Regions from separate parts of the Priestia sp. P1_B12_1 genome, predicted to be linked through region 2. Evidence: riboswitches for the same ligand, from Rfam matches in the RefSeq annotation. Region 2 holds a riboswitch; the other holds the start of a gene.
The links. A riboswitch is a leader RNA that binds a small molecule or an ion and turns the genes downstream of it on or off. The one in region 2 is predicted to bind thiamine pyrophosphate.

Region 1 (17,635 bases), on a different contig from region 2:
ATTGGAGAAGGCATTGCCATTCCGCATGCGAAAACAAGCTCGGTAAAAACACCGGCCATTGCATTTGGACGCTCAACAGAAGGTATCGATTATGAATCATTAGACGGACAGCCTGCACACTTATTCTTCATGATTGCAGCGAGTGAAGGCGCAAATAACGCTCACTTAGAAACACTATCTCGTTTGTCTACGTTATTAATGGACGAATCATTCCGAAAAACGTTGCTAACAGCATCATCAATTGATGAAGTCATTAAAGCAATTGATGATAAAGAAACAGAAAATGAAGCGCCGGAAGAGGAAGTAGATACAGCTTCAGATCAATTAGTGCTTGCTGTAACGGCTTGTCCAACGGGAATTGCCCACACATATATGGCAGCGGACAGCTTAAAAGCAAAAGCGAAAGACATGAATGTCACGCTAAAAGTTGAAACAAACGGTTCCAGCGGGGTTAAAAACGCGTTGACGAAGGAAGAAATTGAAAACGCTACCGCTATTATCGTTGCAGCGGACAAGCAAGTAGAAATGGAACGTTTTGCAGGTAAAAAAGTCATTCAAGTTCCCGTAGCTGAAGGAATTCGCAAGCCTGAAGAATTAATTAACCGCGCGTTAAAAGGAGACGCTCCTGTATACAGCGGCGGCGGTGGCAGCAAAGAAGGCGGAGAAAGTAAAGGATCAGAGCGTACAGGGTTTTACAAGCATCTAATGAGCGGTGTATCCGCAATGCTTCCGTTTGTTGTAGGAGGCGGGATTTTAATTGCTATTTCATTTATGTTTGGCATTCACTCAGCAGAACCGAAAGATCCGACGTACAATGCATTTGCAGCGGCGCTAAAAACAATTGGCGGAGATAATGCATTCTTCTTACTAGTACCAGTACTAGCAGGATTTATTGCAATGAGTATTGCTGATCGTCCAGGTTTAGCTCCCGGTATGGTTGCAGGTCTTTTAGCAGCTTCTGGCGGAGGCGGTTTCTTAGGTGGTTTAATCGCTGGTTTCTTAGCAGGTTATGTAGTAGTGGGGTTAAAGAAATTATTCAGCGGCCTGCCGCAAGCGCTTGATGGAATTAAGCCAGTTCTTCTTTATCCGCTATTTGGGATTTTTATCTCAGGGTTGATTATGCTTTATGTTGTAAATGAGCCAGTTAGTGCAATTAACAAAGGATTAACGCACTGGTTAAGTGGATTTGGTACAGGTAACTTAGTATTATTAGGTATTATCTTAGGCGGTATGATGGCGATTGATATGGGTGGTCCTATTAATAAAGCAGCCTTTACATTTGGTATTGCAATGATTGATGCTGGAAACTATGCACCACACGCAGCGATTATGGCAGGCGGTATGGTTCCACCATTAGGTATGGCCATTGCGACAACTTTGTTCAAAAATAAATTTACTCGCCAAGAGCGTGAAACAGGTAAAACGTGTTATGTAATGGGTCTTTCATTTATCACAGAAGGTGCGATTCCATTCGCAGCAGCTGACCCAGGCCGCGTGATTCCGGCATCGGTTATCGGTGCTGCAGTAGCAGGTGCTTTAACAATGATGTTCCACATCGGTTTACCAGCACCACACGGCGGCGTATTCGTTATCGGAATTGTACAAGGAAATCCTCTTTTATATGCACTAGCAATTTTAATTGGTGCAATTGTAACAGCGGTCCTTGTAGGCGTATTAAAAAAGCCAAAAGCAGAATAACAAATAAAGACTGATTTTACATGATGTAAAATCAGTCTTTTTGTGTTTTTCTGGTAGACATTTGTTCTTTATGGGAGTACAATTACGGTAGTATTCCTTTAATTTTTAGAAAAGTTAGATAGATGAGCTTTTCTACTTGATAAAATATGGTACAATAATCGAATATTAAAAACAAAGTAAGGAAGTGTCTCACACATGAAGGTTGCGAAGTTTGGCGGGAGTTCAGTTGCAAGCGCAGAGAAATTTAAACAGGTTGCGCATATTGTAACGTCTGATAAAGAGAGAAAGCTGGTGGTTGTATCAGCTCCGGGTAAGCGATACGGAGAAGATACAAAAATGACAGATTTGCTAATCGCACTTTCTGCCAAAATACAGCTTGGAGAAGATTACGTCGATGAGTTTGGGCAAGTAATTGATCGCTATCGTGAAATCGTTGTGGACTTGTCTATGCCAGAAACGATTATTACTGACATTATTACGAGTTTACAATCACTTATTGATTTACATAAAAACGGTCCATTTCGCTTATTAGACTGCCTAAAAGCAAGTGGAGAAGATAATAACGCAAAGGTAATGGCTGCTTATTTAAACCATTTAGGTTTTGAAGCTCATTATGTAAATCCAAAAGAAGCAGGTATTTTTGTTTCTGATGAACCCGGAAGAGCAAGAGTGCTTCCACTGTCTTATGAAAAATTACCGCAGCTAAGAGAGCGTTCGGGCATTTTGGTGATTCCAGGATTCTTTGGCTACTCTGAAGAAGGGAACATGGTTACGTTCTCGCGCGGTGGGTCAGATATCACAGGCTCAATTGTAGCAGCAGGAGTAAAAGCTGACTTGTATGAAAACTTTACCGACGTAGATGCTATTTACAGCGTAGATCCACGACTTGTGGAAAAGCCTCATGAAATGAAAGAAGTAACATACAGAGAAATGCGTGAACTATCCTATGCAGGTTTTTCTGTCTTCCATGATGAAGCGCTGGAGCCGGTTTATAAACTAGGCATTCCTGTATGTGTAAAGAATACAAATAATCCGGAAGCAAAGGGCACATTCATTGTAGCTGAGCGTCCTCACGGCGATACACCGGTAGTTGGAATCGCTGGGGATAAAGGTTTTTGCAACATCCACGTGAGCAAATACTTATTAAACCGTGAAATTGGTTTTGGCAGAAGATTACTTGAAATTTTAGAGGATGAAGGTATTTCATACGAACATACCCCTTCAGGAATTGATAATATCTCTGTCATCATGCGCGAGCATCAGCTTACGCCAGATGTGGAAAAGCGCGTATTTGCTCGAATTGAAAAAGAACTTGAAGTAGATGAAATCTTTATTGAACGTGATCTTGCTATGGTTATGGTAGTAGGAGAAGGAATGAATAGCACAGTAGGAATTGCTGCAAAAGCTACAGAAGCTTTTGCTCGTGCTGAAGTAAATCTTGAAATGATCAACCAAGGTTCTTCTGAGGTGAGCATGATGTTTGGTGTGAAAGCAGATGCTTTAGACCGTGCTGTTCAAGCTCTTTACAATACGTATTTTAACAGCATGTACAGTATTTCTTATTCGAATGTAAAATAAACAAGACGAAAAACCCCGCTTTCTTTTTAGAGAGCGGGGTTTTCTAGTGAAGGCGTATAAAAATCAAATTTGTGGACATAAAGGGAAGGAAGAGTGAAGTCAAAGGAGGAAATACAGTGAAGAAACGACCCTTTTTCATATTCTTTTCCCTTATAAGTATTAGCGTGCTTTCAGCGTGCCACAATGATGATGCAGCGCCGGCAAAAGAAGCTCAAAATAAACAAGGCGTGACGAATGGCGGAACGCCGATGAGCTATGATAATCAAAGCGAAAACACATCTTTTAACTTTTCAAAATTTGATTTAGAAGTAGACTATAAGGGGCTCAACAATGATTATGAAGCCGACTACGAAAATGAAAATGATGAGATAGAAGCCAAAGTGGATGATAATATTAACGATGAGCACTTGAACGGAGACAAAGCTTTTAATAAATTATCTTCAAAATTTAAAAAGTTAAATTTTGATCAGCGCACGCCCGATGAAGATGTAAAAAAAGAAGTAATCGATGCGTTTGGTCTAAAAAAAGATTTTCAGTCGTTTGAATTAGAAGTTCGTTTTTCAAACGGAACGGAAAAAGAATACAACTTTAAACAGAAGTAAGACGTTAAAGCAAAGTATTTTAGTTGAAGGAAAATCCGAACGATGAATCGAGGTTCTTCATTAAGAATCCAACTCGTTCGGATTTTTTCATTGGTAAGGTGAACGTATGTCTCAATCTTATTTTTGATGTCTAAAAAAAGGAAAATAGTGAAAGGATGGTGATAAATAAGAAAAAGGAGGAATCACGGATGCAAAAGTTGATAATGAACGGATGCGTAGTCTTTGTTCTGTTATTGTTAGGAGCATGCAGCATGGTAAAAGAGCAAAATAACGCTCATGAAAACCACCTGAAAACAGAGGAAGCAAAAGAAACAAGCGAAGTATCGGTAGAACCTGTTAAAGTGGATTTAACAAATACATCGGGTAAAAAAGTAGGAGAGGCTACCCTGTCAGAAGCAAAGAACGGCGTGCACATTAAATTAACTGCTCAAGGTCTTTCACCGGGGAGACATGGATTTCATATTCATGAAATAGGAAAATGTGAGGTGCCGGATTTTAAAACAGCGGGTGCCCATTTTAATCCTTTTAAACGTGAACACGGCTTTAAAAATACAAAAGGCCCGCATGCAGGTGATTTGCCCAATCTAGAAGTTGCTCCAAATGGCGAAGTAGATACAGAAATTTTTGCTTCTCTTGTCACTCTGCAAGAAGGAAAGCCGAATTCTCTTTTGGATATGGATGGATCGGCATTAGTGATACATGATAAAGTCGACGATTACACAACGGATCCTTCAGGAAACTCAGGAGATCGGATTGTTTGTGGAGTGATTACAAAATAAGCCAAAAAGCTGTGAGATCATTCACGGCTTTTTTATTTCAGTAACGAGCCGCTTCTAAATTGCGGTGAGCTTCTTTTTTTTGCACAATAGAAGAAAGAGCTAAAGAAGGTGAAAACATGCATAAGCAAGTTGTCGTAATAGGCGGAGGAATAGGTGGTTTAACAGCGGGAGCGCTTTTAGCTAAACATGACTATGAAGTGACGGTTTTAGAGGCTTCTCGAGAATGGGGAGGCTGTGCAGGGAAATTTCAGCGTCATTTGTATACGTTTCCTGTTGGGGCGACGCTTGGAATGGGATTTGAGCACGGAGGGATACATGAGCGAATCGGCACGTACCTTGGCCTAGAAATTGAAAAGGTTTCTCTTGAGAAAATCATGAAAGTTCATCTTCCTCATCGTACACTGATTTATTATCAAGACCGGTATCAGCATATTTCCTATCTTCAAAAACAATTTCCTCATAAAGCAAAAAATATTAGGAGCTTTTATGAAAATGTTTTTAGAATTGCAAAAGAAATTCGCAAGCTTATGCAGTCTCTGCCGGTTCTTCCTCCTCTAACAGTCGGTGAGTGGAGCAGGCTGGTAAGTTCGTTGAATTTTGGTTCTGTGAAGCTGTTGCCTTATTTTCATCAATCGTTTAGTTATTTACTAAAAAAACACAGCTTGCTAGACGAAGCGGACTTTCTTCATTTTGTTGATGGTCAATTAATAGACAGCATGCAGACAACGAGTGAGAACTGTTCAATGCTTATTGGATGTTTAGCGTTAGATATTTATCACGAAGGTGCTTTTTATGTGAATGGCGGCTTATACAAAGTCGCAGAAGCGCTGCAAAAATCGATTAAAGCCAGCGGAGGAAAAACGATTCTAGGAAGGAAAGTAGTAAAGATAGAGCGTGATAATGACGGGTGGATCGTGCATGATCATAGAGGTAACCATTACCGTGCATCAGACGTTGTATGCAACGCGCCGGTTCAAAGCTTAAAGTCTTTGCTGCATGATGAAGATTACCAGCATATTCATAAGCGGGCAAAAGAAAAAAGCGAGCTTCCGCAGTGGGGAACGTTTTCGATGTATTTTGCGATTGATGAAAGAGATCTGCCGCAAAAGGTAGAGTTGTTTCAGCAAGTACTTCAATCCGAACAAGGGGAAATGACGGAAGGAAATCATTTATTTCTCTCAGTCTCTCATCCTGACGATCGTTTTCGAGCGCCTCAAGGCAAGCGTACAATTACAGCGTCTACTCACATTGATCTTAGCAAGTGGAGTACCAAAGAAGCCTATGATCTTCAAAAACAAGTTCTTGAAAAAAAAATGGTAGCAGGCATTAAAACCATTATTCCTGGCATTGAAAAAGCAGAGCATCAAATTTCGGGAGCTCCTAAAGCATGGGAAAGGTTCACTTCTCGCCCAAGCGGCGGAGTGGGAGGCTTTCCGCAAACGTTAGATCATGCCTTGTTCAACAGCATTTCGCATCGATCTGGCTTAGAAGGAATGTGGTTATGCGGAGATACAGTATTTCCAGGAGCAGGAACTATAGGCGTATCGGTAAGCGGCTATCATGTTTTTCAAAGTATAACGTCTCATCGCCACGCGTTACCTTAACATTTCTTACATACAAACTACTATTGTTCATACTATTAAAAAACACCGGCCCTATTACCATAGGGCCGGTGTTTTCAGGAGAGAAACAGCTTCCACCACTTCCTTTTTCGCTTCATATCAGCAGCGGCGGTTTGTCTAAAGGTTTGGACAAAATCACTAAACATCTCTTCGCGTTCAGCTACGCTTTGACGATGAAGCTTACGTTCTTTCTCCATTTCTTTTAAATAATAGACTCGTTCCTCATTCATTGAATCAATTAAATCACGAAGCTCTTCTGTCGTATTAGTTGAAGAATTGTTTAATTTTTCAACCATAAATTTTACTTGATTCATCGCAACGGTGGAATTGCTTGAGAATCGGTCTAATAAATACTGCATTTCTTTAGAGGATTCATCCGCATTCTCCATGACATCTTTCATGAACAGGCGCATATCCTCGGTTTTCTCTTCAGCGATTGTTGAATAATCTTCAATCAAAGAAGTGACTTCATCAAACGATTTTTCGTTAGAACGGATAATTTTTTTAGACATATTCTCTACATCTCTTGCGCTGCGTTCTGAAGACTCAGAGATGTATGCCCCGACCGACTCCACCATTTCTACAGTTTGAGTAGCACTTTTTTCAAGCTCTCTTTTTACTTCTCCGACAATTTCTTCGCGAACTTCATTTCGCATACCTTCCCGCATTTCTTTTAACAAATCAGCTTTAAATGTATCAAGTACCTCAAACACATCTTCATAGCGGCGAACAGCTTCTACTAATTCCCCTTGAAGCAGTTCTTTTTCATTCACGACAAGGTCGTTTGGTTTTGGCTCTTCAATAGAAGCAGAAATAGCCTGCTTTTCTTCTTCAGTAGCTAATCGTGCTTCAGGTATAGGAGGGGTCTTCTCTTGCTTATTTTCTGAAATGCTTTCCTGCTTTTCAGCAGCTTTTTTCTTTTCTTGCTTCATTTGTTTATTGGAATGTTCTTGAAAATCAATGACGTTTTCTTTTTTAGCAGTTTTCAACTTTGCCGGTTCTTCTTCTTTTGAAATCGCTGCCTCTGATTCCATCACTAAATGCTCCTGTTCTTCTTGTTCTTTTATCAGCAGCTGAACGTATTCTTTGACTTCATCTAACGTACATTGTTCATCAAACAGCTGTTTAATATCATTAAATAATTCAATTTGTTCCTCTGTATAGACACGGGCCCCATCTACTCGTTCAATTGTTAAATAGCTGCCCAACAATTTTTCCCATTGTTTTAGCGTTTTCTTTTCTACCTCTAATTGATCACTTACTTTTTTAATTGTATATGTCTCCATCATTTTTCATTTCCTCCCTTATCTATTTTCATCCAACTATGTAATGGATTATTTGTTGTATGTTGTATTCACCATATCTTCACTTGTTTTCCTGCTAGGTGACAAAGGTTGTCAAAACTAGACGACATTAGCCTTCTATGTAAAGAAAACGCATATTTTGTAAAAAAATGTACAGAAATGCGCAAATGGCAAAAATGGAAAACATAAAAGAAAAGAAGAGTATAGAAAACAGTTGACGGGAAAAAATGAATCCTATAAGATAAGTTTAAATGTTTAAGTTCTTGAACATATAAACATAAGGAGTGAACACTATGTCACAGCATTATGCGCTCATCACCGGTGCGTCGGGAGGAATAGGTAAAGAGTTAGCTTATCAATTCGCAAAGGATGGGCATCCTGTAATTTTAGTTGCCAGAAGCGCTGATAAACTAACAGCGATTGGAGAGAATTTAAAATCTACTTACAATATTGACGTGATAACGGTTGTAAAGGATTTATCAAGAGAAGAAGAGATACAGTCACTATATGAAGAACTTAAAAATAAAAAAATACACGTTGACTATTTAGTGAACAATGCTGGTTTTGGACTATACGGCAAATTTATTGAAACAGCTTTAGACGACGAGTTAAACATGATTGATTTAAATATTCGAGCATTAACTCATTTAACAAAATTATTTTTACCGGATATGGTCAGAAGAAATCAAGGTAAGATTTTGAACATTGCGTCCGTTGCTGCATTTATGCCGGGTCCGCTTATGACGGTGTATTACGCAACAAAAGCGTACGTATTGTCTTTCACAGAGGCCCTTGAAAATGAATTAAAAGGTACCAATGTAACGGTAAGCGCTCTATGCCCGGGGCCAACTAAAACTGGTTTTAGCGACCGAGCCCAGCTAAGCAACTCCAAGCTTTTTCAAAGCGGTGCAATGGATGTAGAAACAGTAACGAAAGTTGGCTATAAAAAATTTATGAAAGGGCAGACGGTTATCGTACCAGGAGTGCAGTTTCGTCTCGCTACGTTCATCCCGCGCTTCGTGCCAAGAAAGTGGCTTACATCCGTTGTCCGCAGAACACAAGAAATTAAATAAAGGAGAATCTATATGAGTCAAAAAGCAGTCGAGTTATTTCGTGCCAGCATTCCTATTTTTCAGGCGCTAAGTGATTCAGCAAGACAAGATATTATTTTGCTGCTCGCGGAAAAAGAGCCTTTAACCGTAAATGAAATTGCAAAGGAGTCTGCGCTATCACGACCGGCAATTTCTCATCATTTAAAAATTCTACGCGATCAAAAGCTTGTGCAAATTGAGCAAAAAGGAACGCAGAGATATTATTCATTAGCTTTAAATGAGGCAGTTGAGCTATTAAAAAACTTGCTTGCTACAGTTGAAAGCGAATGTTTATAGGGAGATGAAAAAGATGAACCACGAGCAATTTTATATCACAGATGAAACGGTCATTGAGCATATTGTCTCTACACAAAAGCAGTATTTCTATGCGCAAAAGACAAAGAGTATCAGCAGCCGCATTCAAGCGCTGAATAAGCTAAGAGAAATAGTCAAACAAAATGAGCAGAGAATTATGGATGCTTTAAAACAAGATTTAAATAAATCTGAAGTAGAGGCTTACACGTCGGAAATCGGGATTTTACTAGAGGAGATTCGGTTTACGCTTAAACATTTAGCAAAATGGATGAAGCCTAAAAAAGTAAAAACCGCTTTAACACATGTGGGCTCTAAAGGGAAAATTGTTCCTGAACCGTATGGAGTTGCGTTAATTATTGCTCCGTGGAACTATCCGTTTCAATTAGCACTGTCTCCTTTAGTGGGAGCGATTGCCGCTGGAAACACGGCGATTATAAAACCTTCTGAACTAACGCCTAGCGTATCTCGCGTTATACAAGAATTACTGGCTGAAGCTTTTGACCCAGCATTTGTGACGGTGGTTGAAGGGGCTGTAGACACGACAAGTCTGCTTTTAAAACAGCCCCTTGATTATATTTTCTTTACGGGAAGTGTAAATGTAGGGAAAATTATTATGCAAGAAGCAGGGAAGCAGCTTATCCCCGTCACGCTTGAGCTAGGCGGAAAAAGTCCGTGCATTGTACATGAAGACGCAAACCTAGATCTTGCAGCGAAGCGAATTATGTTTGGTAAAGGGATGAATGCAGGCCAGACGTGCGTTGCTCCTGATTATTTGCTCGTGCATAAAAAAGTGAAAGCGCCGCTTGTAGAGAAACTTCGCGAAGCAATTTCTCAATTTTACGGTAGTAATCCACTTGAAAGCGACCGCTACGGCCGTATTGTCAGTGAGCGTCATTTTACTCGGCTAGTTGAGTTTTTAAAAGACGGAAATGCTATAGTTGGAGGCGGGTACAATAAGGACACGCTAACAATAGAACCTACGGTGTTAAGTGAAGTAAGCTGGACATCAGACGTTATGCAAGAAGAAATCTTTGGGCCTATTCTTCCTATGATTGAATATGAAACACTAGACGAAGTCATTCATAAAGTTCAAGAAAAAGCTAAGCCGTTAGCTCTTTACTTATTTACAGAAAGTGAAGATGTGCAAAACGTCATAACGGAGCGCCTTTCATTTGGAGGAGGCTGTATAAACGATACGCTTATGCATATCGCTACGCCATATTTGCCGTTTGGCGGAGTGGGAGAAAGCGGCACGGGTCAATATCATGGAAAAGACAGCTTTCAGACATTCACTCATTTTAAAAGCATGCTGTCTCAAACAACCAAGTTTGATTTGTCATTCCGCTATCCTTCGGAAAAACAAAGCTTGAAAATGATCAAAAAACTATTGAAATAAAAGAGCCTCCTGATAGGAGGCTTTTTCGTTATTTTGAAAGGGAAAGCTGAGAAAGCGGCCATTTTTCTTGGGTATATGCCATTTCCCAAAATAAATACTCCAGTTCACAGCTTTTGATGAAGTGATCTTTCATACGGTTACGTTCTTCTTCAGTCGCTTGTTCGGCGAGTTCATCAAGCTTGTTACAAAACCATTGTGTTGTGCCATTCATTTCTTCATTATTATAAAACTGAATCCATTCATAAAAAGGATGAGAAGGAGATGGATTTACTTGTTCTGTAATGCGCTGGCCAATTTCAACGTACGTCCATGGACATGGAAGAAGCACTGCAATGATTTCTGCTAAGCTGCCTGTATGCGCAACACTTGTCATATGGTTAATGTAGTGGCTGGCCGTCGGTGAAAGCGTCTCAGTGTGAAGGTCTTCATAACGTACGCCTGCTACTTCACAAAAATTATTGTGAGGATGTACTTCACTATGTAATACCGTAGAAATGCCGGCATTAAAGGCTTCCATTTCGGTACGCGTGCGGCATTTTGTTAAAGCAGCGCCGTAAATGCGAACAAATGCTGTTAAGTATTCGTAATCTTGAGAAACGTAGTGAATAAGCGCTTCTTTTGGCACGTTTCCTTCAGCAATTCCTTTAATAAAAGGATGGTTAAAAATGGCTTCGTAAATATAGTTTGCTTCTTGTCTTAATTGAGATGAAAATGACATCAAAATCCTCCTTTAATATGAGGAAGTCACAAACAAGCACATAAAGGAAATAAAAAACACTCCGTTTATAAACGGAGTGGCAAAGGACAGTAAAAAACTGAACATTGCCACTTTCCTACGCTGGTATGAGCCAGATCAGGTTCAAAGGGATCAAGAAAACTTGTCTCAGCCGGTGGCACCCCTAGTGGACTTCCTATTAATCTAAGTTTAACTTACCATATATTCTGAAAAATAGAAAGCGTTATGGGAAATTGTGTGCTAACCGCTTTTCTTTCTTAAAGAGGAAATTTCTTAAAGCTATTTTTAATCATTTTTGTTTAAAAATGCATATTTTTAGGGAAGAAGAGGTATTAATGAAGGGAAGAGCCGTTTTCGTCTCCGAAACACTCCCATATAAATAGAAGAAAGGAGAGAACAAAATGGCGAAATTTCGTTTGTATGCTGTATTAAATACAGTAGGCTTGGCTATTACACTGCTTGTGAATTATTTAGCAAATGCCATTCCAATAGGAGGCAAAACAACGGGAGAAGCTTCTGCGCAAGTTCCTACGTTGTTTACACCAGCTGGTTATGCCTTTGCTATCTGGGGCGTTATTTATTTATTATTAACCATTTGGGTTATACGCCAATTTTTTGCAAGAGAAGATCAAAAGGAAATATATGCACGTATCGGCATTTGGTTTTTTCTAAACTGTTTGTTAAATAGTGCGTGGATCTTTATTTTCCAAAACGATTACTATAAGTTATCTCTTTTAGTTATGCTCTTTATTCTAGGCACATTAATGATTGTGTATTCCATTATTCAGCATTCTCGAATGACGACATGGTTTATGCGTCTGCCAATTTCGCTTTATCTTGGATGGATTTCTGTTGCGACTATTGTCAATGTGTTTGTCGTATTTCAAGCAAATGGAATACAGCACTTGCTTGGCTTAAACGAGTTAGCATGGACGATTATTATGCTGCTGGTAGGAGCTGTGCTGGGCATCATGTTTACATTAAAAAACCGAGACGCTGTTTATCCGCTTGTTTTTATTTGGGCTTATATTGCCATTGCAGTGAAGCAAAGTGGAAATCAGCCAATTGTCATGACTGTCATTATTTCGATTGTTTTATTAGCAATTGCCATTATTGTGGGACTGATTAAACGCTATAGACGTTTTTAAAAAGAAGCTCTAGCTTTTGTAAGCTAGAGCTTTTTATGATGCTCTTTTGATTGTAAAAAAGCAGCTGTAAAAGCAATTAAGCTAATTAAAATACCAAAAGGAACAACAATTGGTACGAATGATAAAATAAATGTCATAAGTGTAACCTCCATGTTGCATCGGTGCATAATGAAAAATTCAACTTTTTTAAATTGAAGTTCCGCTACTATAGTATGCTAGGCTTTATGTTTGGAGCCTATATGTTTAGAAATAAACGAAAAAGGCAACATACGTTACATACAGGTTATATAGGAGGAGTTAAAATGGAAACATATTTAGTCGCTTACACAGATAAAGATGATATGGAATATAAACAAGTGACGTGCGAGAGCTATGAAGATGCAGAGCGTACGGTCCTTCGTTTAGAGAGAGAAGGGCATATGCATATTGAAGAAATTTCAAATCAAGAAGCCTACCGTGGAGATGAATCATCGTACAGAGAATAAATTTTGAATAGAAACACCGACCTTAAAATGAAGAAGCAGCTGCTTCTTCATTTTTTCTATTCTATATAGATATCGTTTTATAGAAAAAAGTAAAACGGGAATGATTTTCTTCTGCATTTATGGTACAGTACTAATCAGGTGAGTTTTGAGTTTAGAAGAGGAGAGAGTAACATTATATGAGTAAAGGAAATCAGTGGTCTTCACGCCTCGGTTTTATTTTAGCATCTGCTGGGGCAGCAATTGGTCTAGGAGCGATATGGAAGTTTCCATACGTAACGGGAACCAGTGGCGGTGGAGCATTTTTTGCGTTGTTTATTTTATTTACGATTTTTATTGGATTGCCGCTTCTGTTGGCAGAATTTATCATTGGAAGACATACGGGAAAAGAAGCGATTAGTGCTTATAAGGCAATTGCTCCAAAATCCGCTTGGGTATGGATTGGCAGGCTGGGAGTACTAAGCTGTGTCGTTTTGCTTTCCTTTTACAGCGTCGTTGGCGGCTGGGTGATTTTATATACGATTATGAGTGTAACCGGTATGCTAAGCGGAAAAGAGTACGGCGCGTTGTTCAATGCCGTCATTAGCCAACCTTATGTAGTATTAGGTGCACAGGCGCTGTTTTTATTAATTACAGTGTTTGTTATTTCAAAAGGCGTACAAAAAGGAATAGAGCGTGCTAATAAATACATGATGCCGCTGTTATTTATTTGTTTTATCATTATCGTGGTGCGTTCTCTAACATTAGACGGAGCAATGGACGGAGTAAAGTTCTTTTTAAAACCGGATTTTTCAGCCATTACAGGGTCATCTGTTCTCTATGCGCTCGGTCAGTCGTTTTTCTCGCTTTGCGTGGGATTATCCTGCATGGTGACATATAGCTCTTATTTAGGGAAAAAAGTAAGCTTGACGCGTTCAGCTGGCACTATTGCTATTTTGAACTTGTTTGTTTCGCTGCTGGCGGGCTTGGCTATTTTTCCAGCCGTTTTTTCGTTTGGATTAAAGCCAACTGAAGGACCTGGACTTTTGTTTGTGGTCTTGCCAACAGTATTTGAGAAAATGCCGTTTGGTACCGTCTTTTTAGCACTGTTTTTAATTTTATTTCTATTTGCTACGCTTACGTCTGCTTTTTCACTTCTGGAAATTATCGTAGCTGCTTTAACCAAAGACGATCAGACAAAACGAACTCGCTACGCTTCTTTATCAGGGATTCTTGTGTTTGTGGTAGGTATCCCATCAGCGCTTTCGTTTGGTGTACTAAAACATGTTTCACTTTTTGGCAGAAGTATATTTGACGTAGCTGACTTTTTTGTGAGCAACTTAATGCTGCCTCTTGGAAGTTTAGCCATTGCGATTTTTGTGACATTTAAAATGAAAAAAGAAGCCGTGTATGAAGAGTTTATTTCAGGAAGTACAAAAGGTGTTAAATTATTCAACGCATGGTTCTTTCTAGTTAAATACGTATTGCCTATTATTATTATAGCTGTTCTATTAAGCTTACTTGTTGCATATTAAAAAAAAGCACTCATCTGAGTGCTTTTTTTGTTTATTTTGCAAAAACGTGATTTCCGATTGTAATCGTAACCTGTTTTTGACGAAGCCATTGGTCGCTTGTTTTATCTGGATTAAAGAAGAATAACGAACCTTTTCCTTGACCTCTAAAAGCTAGTGCTTCATTTACAGCTTTTTGTGCTTCAGCATCCGCTGCTTTATTAATTTCACCGTTTTGTACAGGTGTAAACTGTGTACCTTGATAAATGACATCATGAATAGAGTTTGGGAAAGAATCGCTATCCACGCGGTTTAAGACAACTGTTGCTACAGCCACTTTGCCAGCGTAAGGTTCGCCTTTTGCTTCAGCTTGTACAAGGCGAGCTAACAATTCTTTATCACTTTCGCTAATAGAGTTAGGGATTGTTAGTGTTTCATTTGCATTAATAGAGTCCGTAGATTTGTGATTCGCTTCTTTTAACTGTTTAACCGTAACGCCGTATTCAGCGCCAATCTTGTAAAGAGTCTCTCCGGCTTTTACGCGATGAGTTGTTTCAGCGGCATTTGCCCCGTGACTCATGCCGAACATAGGAACTGCCAGCGCTCCAATAATTGCTAGTTTCTTAAACATAAAGTAAGTACCTCCTGAAATCCTTTTGAACGCCCCTTTTATCACGGATCGGTGCGTGCTGTGCACCGAACTTTATATGTACGTTTCAAAGATTAACAGGTGTCAATACATCTTGTCACTGCTTAAAACATGCCAATCTAGGAAGATATTATAATAGTTAACAGATAATTTGAAAAATAAGTTGACTGATAATAAAGGAGTGAATTATAATGAACGAGTAAATAGTTAACCGTTTAACTGGAGAGATTTTATGGGAGAAAAGATAACGATTCGTGATGTAGCGAAGCATGCAGGGGTGTCTGCAGCTTCAGTATCTTACGTCTTAAACGGAATTAACAAAGTATCCGATGAAACAAAAGAGCGAATCTTAACAGCGGTAAAAGAATTAAACTACGAACCAAATTTAACCGCCGTTAGTCTCTCGAAACAAAAGTCAAATATGATTGGCGTTATGTTCCCGCTTACAGATGATTCACTTTCTACTATATTTAAAGATAACCATTATTACAGCGAAATGATTAGTGGAATTGAATATGTAATCCGCAAGCATGGTTATGATCTAGTCATATCTGGAGCGAGTAGCCCAGCTGATTGCCTAAAATGGATTCGAACGAGAAATATTGATGGTCTTCTGTTTTTAGGAGCCTTCCCTCATCGATTGTATGAGAAAATGAAAGCGTTATCGAATCCGATTGTGCTAGTAGATACATATGAAAAGTACGAACGTGATTATCATCATATTTCTGTAGACGATGAGCATGGAGGATATCTAGCTACAACACATTTAGTGAATTTGGGGCACAAAGAAATTGCCTTTGTTGCTCATCACCTCGTCAATAGTCCAGTGGATAAAAAGAGGTATATAGGCTACGAGAAAGCATTAAAAGAAGCAGGCATTACACCATCAAAGACGTTTGTTTTTGAAGTGAACGAAAGTTCCTTTGATAACGGTTACAAATTAGGGAACAAGCTGCTGCAAGATCATAAGGATATTCGGGCGGTTTTTGCATCCTCTGATACGCTGGCGCTTGGAATTATGAAAGCACTGCAAGAAAAGGGGAAAAAAATTCCGCAGGACTACTCAATCGTAGGGTTTGATGACATAACGTTTAGCAGCTATGCATCTCCAAGTCTAACAACCATTCGTCAAGATGTATTTAACAAAGGAGTCGTCGCCGCGACGTCTGTTATTCAAGCAATTGAACACCGTTTCAGCACGCTGCAGCATGTGAAATTATCGGTTGAACTTATTATTCGAGATTCGACTGCTAAGCGCGGGTGAACCGCAGTAAGTTAACCGGTTAACCAAAGTTTAGCATTTATAAAAAAAGGGGATATAAGTTAGCATTCACAAAAAAAGGGGATATGAAAATGATTAATGTTACAGTATGGAATGAAAATCGTCATGAACAGAAAAATCCGGTGGTAAGAGAAATTTACCCTGAAGGCATTCACGGTGCCATCGCTTCTTTTTTAGAAGAAGGAGGGTTTCGTACGCACACCGCAACATTAGAAGAAGTAGAACACGGGTTGACTGAAGAAGTATTAAATCAAACGGATGTTTTAGTATGGTGGGGTCATTTAGCACATGACGAAGTAAAAGATGAGATCGTTGAGAAAGTAAAGCAGCGCGTGCTAGACGGTATGGGGCTTATTGTCTTACACTCAGGTCACTTTTCTAAAATTTTCAAAACGTTAATGGGCACAAGCTGCGACTTAAAATGGCGTGAAGCAGATGAAAAAGAGCGCTTGTGGGTAGTAGAACCGAGTCATCCGATTGTGGAAGGTATTGGTGAATTTATCGAGCTTGAGCGCGAAGAAATGTATGGAGAGCACTTTGATATTCCAGCACCTGATGAACTGATTTTCACGAGCTGGTTTGAAGGCGGAGAAATTTTCAGAAGCGGCTGCACGTACAAACGCGGAAACGGAAAAGTATTTTATTTCAGACCTGGACATGAAACATATCCAACATACCATAACAAAGACATTCAGCGTGTCATTATGAATGCGATTAAATGGGCAAAGCCAGCAGAGAGAAAACGTCCGGTTTACGGCAATGCGCAACCGCTTGAATCAATCGCTGTTAAAAACTAATTAATAATGCTTAAGCAAAGGGGATAGGAAAGATGGCAAAAGTAAAAATTGGCGTTATTGGGTGCGGAAGCATTGCGCAACACCGTCACTTACCAGAATATAAGATGAATGAACAAGTAGAATTAGTAGCCGTTTGCGATATAAACACAGAACGTGCAAACAGCGTAGCACAGCAGTACGGTGTAAAAGCTTACACAAACTATGAAGAACTTTTAGCAAGCGGTACAGTAGAAGCAGTGAGCGTATGTACGCCCAACTATCTTCATGCGCCTATTTCGGTTGCAGCGTTAAACAGCGGAGTTCATGTCCTGTGTGAAAAGCCGATGGCAACATCAGAAGAAGAAGCGAAAGCAATGATTGAAGCAGCAAAAACAAACGGTAAAAAACTAATGATCGGACATAATCAGCGCTTTGTAGCTTCTCATCAAAAAGCTCGTGAACTTATTGAAAAAGGGGAAATCGGTAAAATTTATAGTTTCCGTACGGCTTTTGGCCACGGTGGCCCTGAAGGTTGGAGCGTGGACGGAAAAGACAGCTGGTTCTTCAAAAAAGACGAAGCGTTTATTGGGGCTATGGGTGATTTAGGCGTTCATAAAACCGATATGCTCCGCTACATATTGAATGAAGAAATTGTAGAAGTCGGTGCATTTGTAGAAAGCAATGCAA
Region 2 (14,028 bases):
CACAACGCAGTGTCTCGCTTTCAAAGCTGAGATGTTGCGTTTTTTATTTTTAGCGTAAATATAGCGTCTATCTTGAAAAGATAGACGCTATATTTACGTACATCAGTTAATGACTTGATAGGTTGCTTCTCCGCCGTGGATTTGAATGAACATGTCACTTAGGGATTTAGTTAGTTTATAAGCCTGTTCTTCTGAAAGTGAAGGCTTTAAATAAATGAACTGTACAGCTTGTGTTGTCTTTTCAGTTACGTATGCTCGGTTAGAATCGACATAAGGGCTTCCGAAAGCTCCTAGGACATCTTTTGAAAGGATTTTATTTTCTAAAGAAATATTACGTTCATTTAGAGCTTCATAAGACTCTTCTTTTTTACCGATAGTAAATTCGATGGGACCCTCTAAATTAGAGGAATCATAAATTCCAATTGGGACTTCATATTGCAATGAAAAAAAGTTATTAATGTCCACAGCAGAATTGATAGAAGGCAAATACGTTTGTTTTCCTATTCTTCTAATTAAAGCTTCTATAGAAGGACGGTATTTACTTGGATCAGTTCCAAATGTTTTGAAAAGCTTTCTCCACTCGCTAACACCTTCGAATTCTGTTACTTTTTTTGACTCAAGGTCGAAATAAATGGATTCTTGAAAGAGGCGCAGACGTCCTTTTAGCATTTGAGGAGAATCACCAACTTCAATATTTTTATACTGAATGATTCCCATTTTAAAAGAAGGGCAAAGCTGTTTAATAGCGGGCGATAATGTAAAGTTCATTTTTTTGATCCTTTCTATTATAATTAGTATTTGTTCGTTTATAGATACCATCCTATCATTTCATTGAGTGAGAAAACAGTTCAATGCATGAATATATAGAATTTCTTGGAAAGGAGGCCATTACTCACTATGAATGCGTATCAGTTGAAGGAAGAAATTATTTCATACAGCAAAGAGATTGGAATCGATAAGATTGGATTTGCGAGTGCTTCTATGTTTGATGAGTTAAAGAATCGATTGTTAGCACAGCAAGAGTTAGGTTATGCTTCAGGCTTTGAAGAACCTGATATTGAAAAGAGAGTAGATCCCACATTAGTTGTTCCAAAAGCTAGATCTATTATTTCAATTGCACTTGCGTATCCTTCTAAATTAAAGGATGCACCAAAGAGCACAAAGGAAGATCGCCGAGGAATCTTTTGCCGTGCTTCTTGGGGGCAAGATTATCATACGGTTCTACGTGATAGGCTTCAAAAGCTTGAAACCTTCATAAAAGAAAAAGTACCTGCAGCTATCCTTCAATCGATGGTAGACACAGGCGAGCTGTCGGACCGAGCTGTAGCAGAAAGAGCTGGTATTGGCTGGAGCGGTAAGAACTGTGCCATTATTACACCTGAATTCGGTTCCTACGTGTATTTAGGAGAAATGATTACAGATATCCCGTTTCCTCCTGATAAACCGATAGAGGACGGTTGTGGTACTTGTAATAAGTGCGTTGATGCGTGTCCTACGGGTGCGCTTGTAACAGGCGGCCAGCTGAATTCGCAGCGATGCATTGCCTTTTTAACCCAAACAAAAGGATTTTTAGCTGAAGAATTTCGAAGTAAATTAGGCAATCGTTTATATGGCTGTGATACATGTCAAACTGTGTGTCCTGAAAATAAAGGAAAAGACTTTCATTTTCACCCTGAGATGGAGCCTGATCCAGAACTTGCGAAGCCTAAATTAAAACCGCTTTTAACGATGAGTAATCGTGAGTTCAAAGAGAAATTTGGACATATTTCAGGTTCTTGGAGAGGGAAAAAGCCAATTCAGCGCAATGCCATTATTGCACTGGCCCATTTTAAAGATCAAACCGCCGTTCCAGCTTTAATTGAGTTAATTAAAAATGATGTTCGCCCTGTGATTCGAGGAACAGCGGCATGGGCGTTAGGCAAAATTGGCGATAAAGAAGCGTTAGATACACTTATGAACTTAAGAGAAAAAGAAAAGGACCAAGAAGTAATTGAAGAAATGTCAAAAGGTATAGAGATGCTTCAAGAGATCTAAACCGTATTTTTATTGATAAAGTTAGCTAATGAGTCATAGCGTATAATAAACGCTTAGAAAAGTGGTGACATTATGCTAACAAAAAGGAATGTATTATATACTTTAATTAAAGCGCGTGCGGACAGCTATGTAAAAGGTGAGCTTCATGAAGACTTCAAGCCTTTCATTGAACAGCAGTGTGAACTAAAGCGGTCTCTTATAAAAAAAAGAGAAGTTGATGTTTTAAAATGTAATATGAAAGGTTCTATTCAATCTGCTCATACGGATCAGGAAGAAACAAGAGTATTATATAAGGTGCACATTCAGGCATTTTTAAAACAAAACGATTTTTTCTATATAGAAGAAGAAATTGAAGATCGTTTAGCTCTTTTTTATAAAGATACGCTTATTCAAGATGAGCTGCTGGTAAAGGGTTTTTCTGAAGATGAGGTTGAAATGGATGTAGAAGAAGTAGAGGAAGACGAAGAAAGAGCCTCTTATTATGATCGTCTTGCAGCTGTTCAGTATGCAGAAAAACATTGGGATAAACCTAATGAAAGTTATAAGCAGTTTGAGGTAAACTGCACCAACTATATTTCACAGTGTTTGCATGCAGGAAAGGCGCCGATGCGGGGATATCCTAAAAAAGCAAACGGATGGTGGATGAGAGGGAACGCCTGGAGCTATAGCTGGGCAGTTGCTCATTCCATGCACAGCTATTTAAGTAACTCCAAATCAGGACTTCGGGCAGTGAGGAAATCTTCAGCAAGCGAACTTGTCCCGGGAGACGTTATCTGCTACGATTTTGAAGGAGATGGGAGATGGAATCATACGACCATTGTTGTAGCAAAAGACGGTCACGGTATGCCTCTTGTAAATGCGAACACGTATAATAGTCGAATGAGATATTGGGCTTATGAAGATTCAACGGCTTACACGCCAAAGATTAAGTATGATTTTTTCCATATCGTTGATCGGTAAGACTTTCGTTTTAGCAAGTTAGTGGTATAATGATGAATAGATTTGTTAGCAGAGGTGAAAATTTGTGGGAGTACACGTAGTGTTATTTCAACCAGAAATTCCAGCAAATACAGGAAATATTGCGCGAACATGTGCAGCAACAAATACGACGCTGCATTTAGTTCGTCCGTTAGGCTTTTCAACAGATGATAAAATGTTAAAGCGAGCTGGATTGGATTATTGGGAATTTGTAAATGTGGTGTATCATGATTCATTAGAGGAAGTATTCGAAAAGTATCCTGAAGCAGGTTTCTATTTCATCACAAAATTTGGTCAGCAGCCACATACAACATTTGATTATAGTGACTTAGAGCAGGATCATTTCTTCGTATTTGGAAGAGAAACAAAGGGTCTGCCAAAGCACATTATTGAAGAGAACATGGAAAGATGTCTTCGTTTACCGATGACAGAAAATGTTCGTTCTTTAAATTTATCTAATACAGCAGCTATTTTAATCTATGAAGCGCTGCGTCAACAAAATTATGCTGGTTTATCTTAAGTAAAAAGCGAGGTTCAAATTTTATTGAACCTCGCTTTTTTATTTATGTCGACGATGATATGTAGTGGTTATTTTTTAACGCCCGGTTTATCATTGTATCCCGCTCTGAAGATGGATGCTAAAAAAGCAATTGTTACTCCTAATACTAAAAGTAAGCGCATTGATTTTCCTCCTCAATCTAATTAAAAGGATTATACAGCTACTGCAGTTAAAACCGACTTCCCATATCTCATGATGGTAATAATGACAAAATAACTTTTCTAGAGACATAAGTTCTCTAACAAAGTTTAACCGTTCCTTCTTACTCTTTTATTATAGCTAATAAATACTTCACTGTGAATGCCTAGCAAGGACAAATTTCTGAATTTTACAATTTAAAAAGCATGTTCAAACATTTTGCTGCATAGATTGTATTAATCTTGTTCACTAGCACCATAACTAGTAGGGGAGGTCCTTTAATGGATATATTAAAGAAAGTTGAAAGATACCGCGAAGAAGAGAATCGTCTTAAGTGGGAAGGGACATTTGAAGAGTACCTAAAGCTGATTAAAGATGAGCCTTTAATTGCTCAGCCTGCACACTCTAGAGTATACAACATGATAAAGGATGCAGGAATTGAAGAGGTAAATGGTAAAAGACATTATAAATTTTTCAGTGGACAAATGTTTGGACTTGAAGATTCGCTAGAACGCTTGGTGGAAGAATATTTTCATCCAGCTGCAAAGCGTTTAGACGTTCGTAAACGTATTTTACTTTTAATGGGTCCGGTAAGTGGTGGTAAATCGACGCTAGTGACCATGTTAAAAAGAGGGCTTGAAGCTTATTCTCTTACTGATCGAGGAGCTGTTTACGCTATTAAAGGATGCCCAATGCATGAAGATCCGCTGCATTTAATTCCACATCATTTACGTAAAGACTTCTTTGAAGAGTATGGTATCCGAATTGAAGGAAACTTATCTCCTTTAAATACAATGCGATTAGAGGAAGAGTATGGCGGCAGAATTGAAGACGTCATTATCGAACGCATTTTCTTCTCAGAGGACAAACGAACTGGAATTGGAACGTTCAGTCCTTCTGATCCGAAATCTCAAGACATTGCCGATCTAACAGGAAGCATTGACTTTTCAACAATTGCAGAGTATGGATCTGAGTCAGATCCGCGTGCTTACCGCTTTGACGGAGAGCTTAATAAAGCAAACCGAGGAATGATGGAGTTCCAGGAGATGTTAAAATGTGATGAGAAATTTTTATGGCATTTACTCTCTTTAACTCAAGAAGGAAACTTTAAAGCAGGAAGGTTTGCTTTAATTAGTGCAGATGAATTAATCGTAGCGCATACAAATGAAACAGAGTATCGCTCGTTTATTTCCAATAAGAAAAATGAAGCTTTGCATTCACGAATTATTGTAATGCCTGTTCCATATAACTTAAAAGTGAGTGATGAGGAAAAAATTTATGACAAAATGATTCGTGAAAGTGACGTATCAGATGTTCATATTGCCCCTCATACGTTACGTATTGCGTCTATCTTTACTACATTAACGAGATTAAAAGAGCCTAAAAAAGGCGATATTGATTTATTAAAGAAAATGCGCCTATACGACGGTCAATCTGTAGAAGGCTATAACGATGCAGACGTAGAAGAGTTACAAAAAGAGTATACGGATGAAGGAATGAGCGGTATTGATCCTCGTTATGTCATTAATCGCATTTCATCTACCATCATTCGAAAAGATATTAAATCAATCAATGCATTAGATGTACTGCGTTCATTGAAAGAAGGGTTAGCACAGCATGCATCTATTTCTGCTGAGGATCGAGAGCGTTACTTGAATTATATTTCTCTGGCGCGTAAAGAATATGATGAAATTGCTAAAAAAGAAGTGCAAAAAGCGTTCGTTTATTCATACGAAGAGTCCGCTAAAACATTAATGGATAATTATTTAGATAATGTCGAAGCATACTGCAACAAAAATAAGCTTCGTGATCCGCTAACAGGAGAAGAGTTAAATCCAGATGATAAATTAATGCGTTCAATTGAAGAACAAATTGGTATTTCAGAAAATGCAAAAAAAGCATTCCGCGAAGAAATCTTAATTCGTATTTCGGCTTATGCACGTAAAGGAAAACGATTTGATTATAATTCCCATGAGCGTTTACGCGAAGCGATTCAGAAAAAATTGTTTGCGGATTTAAAAGACGTAGTGAAAATTACAACGTCCACTAAAACACCAGATGAGCAGCAGCTGAAGAAAGTAAATGAAGTAGTGGCTCGATTGATTGATGAGCATGGATACAATTCAGTATCTGCTAATGAACTGCTGCGCTATGTAGGAAGTTTGTTAAATCGATAACTCAGTACTAACAAGAAAACATGGCACTTCCGATCTGTGCCATGTTTTTCTTATCTCTTAAAATAAACTCTGCATAATTAGGCTAATGTGTAGTACGCATTGCACTTAACCATCATATGATAAGTCATAAACATATACATGACACTAGACACTATAAAATGAATAGTTAATAGTGAAAGAATTAGTTAGCAAGTATACCATTCTTGCGCATAGGATAAGAGTAACCAACCTTTGAACTAAAGGTATTTGTCAGAAACTTTCGGTATAGCTTATGCATGCCGAGTAAAAACGTGCAGGTGTTTTTTAAATAAGGAGGGGAATAGCGTGGGAAAAGAAGTAGATAAAAGTTTTGCTGTCTCAAAAGAAGACTGGTCCCTCCATCGTAAAGGCCACGATGATCAAAAAAGACATCAAGAAAAAATTAAAGAAGCAATTAAAAATAATTTACCGGATTTAATTACAGAAGAAAATATCGTGATGTCCAATGGAAGAGAAGTAGTTAAAATTCCGATCAAATCATTGGATGAATATCGAATTCGGTACAATTATGATAAAAACAAACATGTGGGTCAAGGTGATGGAGACAGTAAAGTTGGGGATGTAGTAGCACGTGATGGATCTGCTGGAGATGGTCAAAAAGGGGCAGGAAAAGGTCAAGGAGCAGGTGACCAGGCTGGAGAAGACTACTTTGAAGCAGAAGTGTCTCTTATGGAGCTTCAAGAGGCTTTATTTGCTCAATTAGAACTGCCTAATCTTCAGCGAAAAGAATCTGATCAAATTGTTGTGGAGCACATTGAATTTAATGATATACGACGTACAGGTTTGATGGGGAATATCGATAAAAAACGAACGATGATGAGCGCTTACAAGCGAAACGCAATGACAGGAAAGGCTGCTTTTCATCCTATTTATCCGGAGGATTTAAAATTCAAAACATGGAATGAAGTTATAAAGCCAGAATCGAAAGCAGTCGTCTTAGCTATGATGGATACGAGCGGTTCGATGGGCATATGGGAAAAGTATATGGCAAGAAGCTTTTTCTTTTGGATGACACGCTTTTTACGTACGAAATATGAAACAGTGGAAATTGAATTTATTGCGCATCATACAGAGGCAAAAGTAGTATCAGAAGAAGACTTCTTCTCCAAAGGAGAAAGCGGGGGAACCATCTGCTCATCTGCTTACCGAAAAGCGCTTGAATTAATTAACCAAAAGTATGATCCGAGCCGCTATAATATTTACCCGTTTCATTTTTCAGATGGCGATAACTTAACTTCAGATAACGCAAGGTGTGTAAAGTTAGTAAATGAATTAATGAAAGTGTCAAATATGTTTGGATATGGGGAAGTGAATCAGTACAATCGACATTCCACTTTAATGTCTGCGTACAAAAATATTCAAGACGAAAGTTTTAGACACTTTATTTTAAAACAAAAATCAGACGTTTTTCACGCCATGAAAAGCTTTTTTAGAAAAGAAACAGAAGACCAGAAATATGCTTAACCTAAAAGGCCTAGACTTGTTATCTAGGTCTTTTTTATGCGGTTTATTCAGCGCTTCTTTGGAGATAGTAAAAGTACGACTTTATCCAAAAGGAGAATAAGTGAATGAACGAAAATATAAAGAGCGAAATGCAAAAACATCAACAAAATCAGCGGTTGAACGCAGCTGAGTTAGGTTACTTATGGGCGCAATATTTAGGCGATACGCTGTATGTATGTGTTCTTGGGTATTTTCTATCTGTTGTAAAAGATGCAGAGATTAAGGAGCTCTTAAAAAAAGCCCATCAGATTTCACAAACTCATGTAGACGAATTGACGGAATTATTCAGTTCGGAAAAAATTCCAATACCAGTAGGTTTTGGGGAACAAGATGTGAATAAAGGAGTTCCTGCTTTATTTGATGATATTTTTATGGCTATTTATGTCAATGAAATGGCCATTGGAGGTATGAAGAAATATGCTAGAGCGCTAAGCGCAGTGAGAAGGCAAGATATTTATGATCACCTGTCTCGATGTGTAAAAGAAAGCGACAGCCTTTTAGAGGATTCTAACTACGTTATTTTAAGAAAAAGCATGCTGATGAGACCTCCGGTTATTCCTTATCCGGTAAAAGTGAATTTTGTGGACGAGAAAACGTTTATATCACCATTTTTCTCTCAAATGCATCCTCTAACTTCTTTGGAGGTTACGGCTATTCAAGAAATTGTTAATACAAATGTATTAGGTAAAACGCTGATGCTGGCATTTAGTCAAGTAGCTACCACACAAAAATTACGCTCTTATTTTTTTGATGGAGTTAAACTTGCGAGTAAGCAAATTAAGCAATTCACCGAGTTATTGTCTGAAGCTGACCTACCAAGTCCGCGTCTGCTTGATGCATATGTAACCAACTCAACGATTTCACCGTTTTCAGATAAGCTGATGATGTATCATACTTCCACAGCGGTGACAATTGCTATTGATAACTGCGGTGCTGGCTTGTCTATGTCGTTCCGTTCGGATGTAGCAGTAGAATTTTCTCAGCTAATCGGGCGTATAGGGAAGTATGGAAAAGATGGAATTCGGATTATGATTGAGCAAGGTTGGATGGAAGAACCTCCAATGGCAACAGACCGTAAGAAGTTGGCGGAGAAATAATAAGGAGTATGTTGTAGATTATCATTAATTTTGCGGTACCGAAACATATATAGCTAAGCGAAAATAGATTGCTCTAGACCCACTTGAATGAGCAGTGATAAGATAAAAAAGCTGATTTTTCAAGAAGTAAGTCGAGGTGTGGAAATGAACAACAGTATAAGGGAGTCCATTGCGAAAAAAGTAGCATGGATTAGCGTATGGAGCAATATTGCCCTTACGCTAGGAAAAGTAATAGTAGGATGGATTGGAAATAGTGATGCTGTATTTGCTGATGGTATTCACTCTGCAGCGGACGTATTTGCCTCTATTATTGTCTTGTTGGTTATACGAGTAGCAAATAAACCAGCAGATGATGACCATCCATATGGACATGGAAAAGCAGAAGTGATTGTCTCGGGAATCGTAGGAATTATTTTATTGCTTGTATCATTTTATGTGGTATTTGAAGGAGTCGTTGGTTTATTCCATCCGGTTGAATCTCCAAATATTTTAGCCATGTGGATTGCTGTTATTTCATACATAGCAAAGGTATTGTTGTACCGTTATTCTTTAAACGTAGCGAAGCAGCACCACAGTAAGGCAATTGAGGCAATTGCATTTGATCATAAAGCAGATATTGTTGCTTCTATTGCAGCGGCAATTGGTGTTTTATTATCGATTATTGGTGATAAAATGGATGTTCAACTGCTGTTATACGGAGATAAAATAGCAAGTATCTTTGTTGCTTATTTAATTTTTAACATTGCCAGACAAATGATGGGAGAGTCTTTTCAGATCTTAATGGAAGGCAATATTGATGAAGAGCTACTGAAAGAACTTGAAGAAAGCATTTATGAATTTGAAGATGTGAAGCGGATTGATCGCGTTCGAGCAAGAGAACATGGCCATTACATATTAGTGGATGTACGTATTTCAATTGACCACTTTAAAACAATTAAGGAAGGTCATGATTTAGGACGAGAAATCAAAGCAACACTTATGAAAAAGCATGATAATATTCAGGAAGTATTAATCCATTTGAATCCTTATTATCCAGATTAAATAAGAAGCAGCGAAGTGCTACTCGCTGCTTCTTATTATTTATATATGTAGAAATTAATGAAATGAGTAGCATAAAATAATGAGGATTTTTATTTATAAAGAATCAAGTTTAATAAAATTGTATAAAGGGAATTGTATTTATTTATTGATGTGATAGGATAAAAAAGCATGTAAATGCATTCACGACGAATGAAAGCAGTGGACGGGTACATATAGATAATAATAAATGGTTTTGGGAGTCAAAGAAGGTGATGTTGAAGTGAATGTAAGCATCAGGTCAATCGTTAAAAAAGTCATGTTCATTCTATTTATTGCGTATGGGGTAGTGGTCATTTATGCTACGCTCATACGGGAAAACGAACATGTTTACGGAAAAGCAATGAACTTGGATTTATTTAGTACGATCCGTCTGATGTGGGAAAGCGGCAATATAATGCTTACTGTGACAAATATACTGGGAAATATCGTAATGTTTGCGCCGCTTGGAATGTTTATTCCTTTGTTTATGAAGTGGTTTGATGGTTTTATCCAAGTGTTTACGACTGGTTTCTTAATCAGTTTTTTAATTGAAATTTTACAGTACAAGCTAACGGAACGAGTATTTGATATTGATGATATCTTTTTGAATACGCTAGGTACATTTATAGGCTGGGTTATTATTAAAATACTATATTGGATTAAGAATATGCTGAAAGCACGTTTCAAAAAAAGATGAACTTGAGAAACGTAATGAAATTAATCCAATCTAAAGACGAACAAATGGGATAAATGAGCTAGTATGGATAGCTTGTTACATCGCGGTTGCTACATGCATGAAATCTACGTTCACCCTACCAATGAAAAAATCCGAGCGAGCTGGGTTCTTAATCAAGAATTCAACTCGTTCGGATTTTTCTTCAACTAAAATACTTTTGGCTCAGCTTCTGCTTCTTGTTGATAGAAACACTTAATGCAGCGTCTTACGGAAGAATGTGAGGATTCAACGATAATATGCTGACAATTTTGCTGAACAAATAATAACTTTCTTTCAAGCTGCTTAATTTGTTCTTTAAGCTGTTCTACTTCATTATTGATAGATATTTGAACCACTGTTAACAAACTCTTTAGCTTTTTCTTTCATTCCTTCTTTTCTTACTTCATTTACATCTTTTTCATTTTCTTGAGCCATGTTACGAATATCTTGAGAAATACGCATCGAACAGAATTTAGGTCCACACATTGAACAGAAATGGGCTGTTTTAGCACCTTCAGCGGGAAGTGTTTCATCGTGATATTCTTTTGCGCGCTCTGGATCTAGTGAAAGGTTAAATTGATCATTCCATCTAAATTCAAATCTTGCTTTAGACAGCGCGTTATCGCGTTTTTGTGCTCCTGGATGGCCTTTTGCTAGGTCAGCGGCATGAGCAGAAATTTTATAGGTGATAACGCCTTCTCGAACGTCTTCTTTATTCGGCAGACCTAAATGTTCTTTTGGCGTTACGTAGCAAAGCATAGCTGTCCCAAACCAGCCAATCATTGCAGCCCCAATACCTGATGTAATATGGTCATAGCCTGGAGCGATGTCGGTTGTAAGCGGTCCAAGAGTATAGAAGGGAGCTTCTTGGCATATTTCCATTTGTTTATCTACGTTTTCTTTGATGAGGTGCATAGGAACATGTCCAGGACCTTCAATCATAACTTGAACATCGTGTTTCCAAGCAATTTTAGTTAATTCACCAAGCGTTTCTAATTCACCGAACTGTGCCTCATCATTAGCATCTGCAATGGAACCAGGACGTAGTCCATCGCCAAGTGAAATAGAAATATCGTATGCTTTACAGATTTCACAGATTTCTTCAAAGCGAGTATATAAAAAGTTCTCTTCATGATGAGCTAAACACCACTGCGCTAAGATGGATCCTCCGCGTGAAACAATACCTGTCGTACGTTTCGCTGTCAGAGGAATATAGCGTAAAAGAACACCTGCGTGAATAGTAAAGTAATCAACACCTTGTTCAGCTTGTTCAATTAATGTATCGCGATATGCTTCCCACGTTAGATCTTCTGCTACACCTTTTACTTTTTCAAGCGCTTGGTAAATAGGAACGGTCCCTACAGGAACAGGCGAGTTGCGGATAATCCATTCGCGCGTTGTGTGGATATCCTTTCCTGTTGATAAATCCATAATTGTATCGGCTCCCCAACGCGTTGCCCATGTCATTTTTTCTACTTCATCTTCAATAGCTGAACGAATAGCTGAATTTCCGATATTAGCATTGATTTTCACGTGGAATTTGCGGCCGATAATCATCGGTTCGCTCTCAGGGTGATTGATATTATTAGGGATAATGGCACGTCCTCTTGCTACTTCTTCACGCACGACTTCAGGATCCATCTGTTCACGAATAGCGATAAATTCCATTTCGGGCGTGATGATTCCTTTTTTCGCATAGTGCATTTGCGTTACATTTTGATTTTTTTTCGCGCGCAACGGTAAACGATTAGTGATAAAGCGCTCGTACTGATCTCTTGGATCACCATCATAATAACCGTTATCCTGTGGCTGAACCGTACGGCCTTGATATGTTTCTACATCGTTTCGTTCTGCAATCCACTTTTCGCGCAGAGCCGGTAATCCTTTTTGTAAATTAATTTCATAACAGGGATCTGTATAAACACCGCTCGTGTCGTATACACGTACGGGACTATTTTCTTCTTCCCCAAAAGATCCTGTAGTAGGAGACTGATGAATTTCACGCATAGGCACTTTAAGGTCTTCTCTGGATCCTTGGACATATACTTTGTGACTGTTTGGAAAAGGCTTTTTCATAGAAACTGATACATTTTGTTTTGACATTACATATTCCTCCGGTTTCGCATAAAGTGTAGCTATACCGAACCATAAAAAAATCGGGTTCTGTGATAGACAGAACCCGATGGAATAGGCGAAAAAAGAATAAACATATACTATTCTTTTCAAGACTACTTCCCTCCGCTGGTATAACCCAAATCAGGTTCAAAGGGTTAAAGAGTTTTATTGCACTCTTCTCTCAGTCTGAGCTATCAGACACCCCTAGTAGAAATAACATTCAAATTATTCAATTTACGGCTTAAGTTTACCATCATTCGGTAAAAAATCAACCCTTAAATAAAAAAAGCTAGACAATTAACGTTGTCTAGCGGCATCGATTGCAATCACAATAGCTGTAATAATGTGCATGATAAACCCTAAAAATGGAATCCAAGCAACCAGTGAAGTAACAATCCCTAGTATGTTTCCATACGCAGATAACCCTCGTCTATTAGCTAAAATGAGCGTGATAGCATGAAGAATAAATCCAATAAAAAGAGGAGTATAACTAAAGCCCATAACAATCCCGGCGCCAATTAAAGGAATTCCCAGCAAGGCTTCATACCCAGCAGTGACCCATTTCATTGTACGTACATTTCCATTCATAAGTAAAAAGCCTCCTAAAAAAGATACTACTATATACGAGTAAAGAGAGAAAAAAGTTTCAAATTACTTAGGGGATATGCCGTATAAGCAAGCATTAGTTGATTAAAATGATAGATGACAGTAAAGGAGATGGAAAAAACATAATGATTTAGTCATTTTTTCACACTAAAGAAAAATAGTCTAGATGATTCATTTTTAGCTAAGGGGCCGGAATTTATACCGAACATAGTGACTACTTTCTAAAGTAAATAAAAGCTGATATCGTGTTTTTTGATTATAGCATGTAAGGTTTTTATTACAAATTATTAAAGATTCTTATCTTTTTGCAAATACACATTGTATTTCATAGTTTTAACAATTATGATAAAAAAGCAAGTGTCAAATTAGGAAAATAGTTGAGCATGTAAAACGAAGCGATAAGCTTATTAATTTGAAAGAAAGGCAAGGTACATAGCTTTATGTGGGAAATTATTGTAGCAATCATTTTAGGGATTGTAGAAGGTTTAACAGAGTTTGCTCCTGTTTCGTCAACTGGGCATATGATTATTGTGGATGACCTATGGTTGAATTCCAAAGAATTATTTTCATCTCCAGTAGCTAATACATTTAAAATTGTTATTCAGCTAGGGTCGATCTTAGCAGTAGTAGTTATTTTTAAAGATCGTTTCATTAATTTATTAGGATTGGGAAAAAAGCCAGCTGCTCCAATTGGACCGACAAATCGCTTGAATTTAATGCAGGTAATTGTTGGTTTGTTACCCGCAGGAGTGTTAGGACTTTTGTTTGATGATTACATTGATGAACATTTGTTTTCTTTAAATACGGTGCTAATTGGCTTAGTAGTCGGAGCTGTATTAATGATTCTAGCAGATTTGTTTGGACCTAAACGTCCGCGTGTAGAGACGGTGGACCAAATGTCTTATGGACAAGCACTGGGTATAGGACTGTTTCAATGTATTGCTCTTTGGCCAGGTTTTTCTCGTTCAGGCTCAACGATTTCAGGAGGAGTTCTTCTTGGAATGAGCC

Region 1: linked by a shared signal. The riboswitch ahead of tenA (thiaminase II) and the one ahead of thiC (phosphomethylpyrimidine synthase ThiC) in region 2 are both predicted to bind thiamine pyrophosphate.

The regions. Positions count from the first base shown of each region.
Region 1 is NZ_JBFTZR010000003.1:393,655-411,289, reverse strand. Features, by position in the region: gene AC1D0Y_RS13100 (PTS fructose transporter subunit IIABC) at 1-1,698, shown strand, start outside; gene AC1D0Y_RS13095 (aspartate kinase) at 1,894-3,276, shown strand; gene AC1D0Y_RS13090 (YusW family protein) at 3,393-3,878, shown strand; gene AC1D0Y_RS13085 (superoxide dismutase family protein) at 4,067-4,657, shown strand; gene AC1D0Y_RS13080 (FAD-dependent oxidoreductase) at 4,774-6,261, shown strand; gene AC1D0Y_RS13075 (helix-turn-helix domain-containing protein) at 6,336-7,568, opposite strand; gene AC1D0Y_RS13070 (SDR family NAD(P)-dependent oxidoreductase) at 7,877-8,656, shown strand; gene AC1D0Y_RS13065 (ArsR/SmtB family transcription factor) at 8,669-8,971, shown strand; gene AC1D0Y_RS13060 (aldehyde dehydrogenase) at 8,985-10,385, shown strand; gene tenA (thiaminase II) at 10,414-11,103, opposite strand; TPP riboswitch at 11,199-11,296, opposite strand; gene AC1D0Y_RS13050 (TspO/MBR family protein) at 11,523-12,269, shown strand; gene AC1D0Y_RS13045 (hypothetical protein) at 12,572-12,754, shown strand; gene AC1D0Y_RS13040 (sodium-dependent transporter) at 12,931-14,265, shown strand; gene AC1D0Y_RS13035 (cell wall hydrolase) at 14,297-14,872, opposite strand; gene AC1D0Y_RS13030 (LacI family DNA-binding transcriptional regulator) at 15,123-16,154, shown strand; gene AC1D0Y_RS13025 (ThuA domain-containing protein) at 16,244-16,969, shown strand; gene AC1D0Y_RS13020 (Gfo/Idh/MocA family protein) at 17,002-17,635, shown strand, end outside.
Region 2 is NZ_JBFTZR010000018.1:21,267-35,294, reverse strand. Features, by position in the region: gene AC1D0Y_RS26735 (B3/B4 domain-containing protein) at 103-768, opposite strand; gene queG (tRNA epoxyqueuosine(34) reductase QueG) at 898-2,034, shown strand; gene AC1D0Y_RS26725 (amidase domain-containing protein) at 2,107-2,994, shown strand; gene trmL (tRNA (uridine(34)/cytosine(34)/5-carboxymethylaminomethyluridine(34)-2'-O)-methyltransferase TrmL) at 3,059-3,532, shown strand; gene AC1D0Y_RS26715 (PrkA family serine protein kinase) at 3,991-5,886, shown strand; gene yhbH (sporulation protein YhbH) at 6,211-7,389, shown strand; gene AC1D0Y_RS26705 (DUF3231 family protein) at 7,494-8,525, shown strand; gene AC1D0Y_RS26700 (cation diffusion facilitator family transporter) at 8,670-9,566, shown strand; gene AC1D0Y_RS26695 (VanZ family protein) at 9,826-10,281, shown strand; gene AC1D0Y_RS26690 (hypothetical protein) at 10,467-10,655, opposite strand; gene thiC (phosphomethylpyrimidine synthase ThiC) at 10,633-12,402, opposite strand; TPP riboswitch at 12,516-12,630, opposite strand; gene AC1D0Y_RS26680 (hypothetical protein) at 12,712-13,002, opposite strand; gene AC1D0Y_RS26675 (undecaprenyl-diphosphate phosphatase) at 13,461-14,028, shown strand, end outside.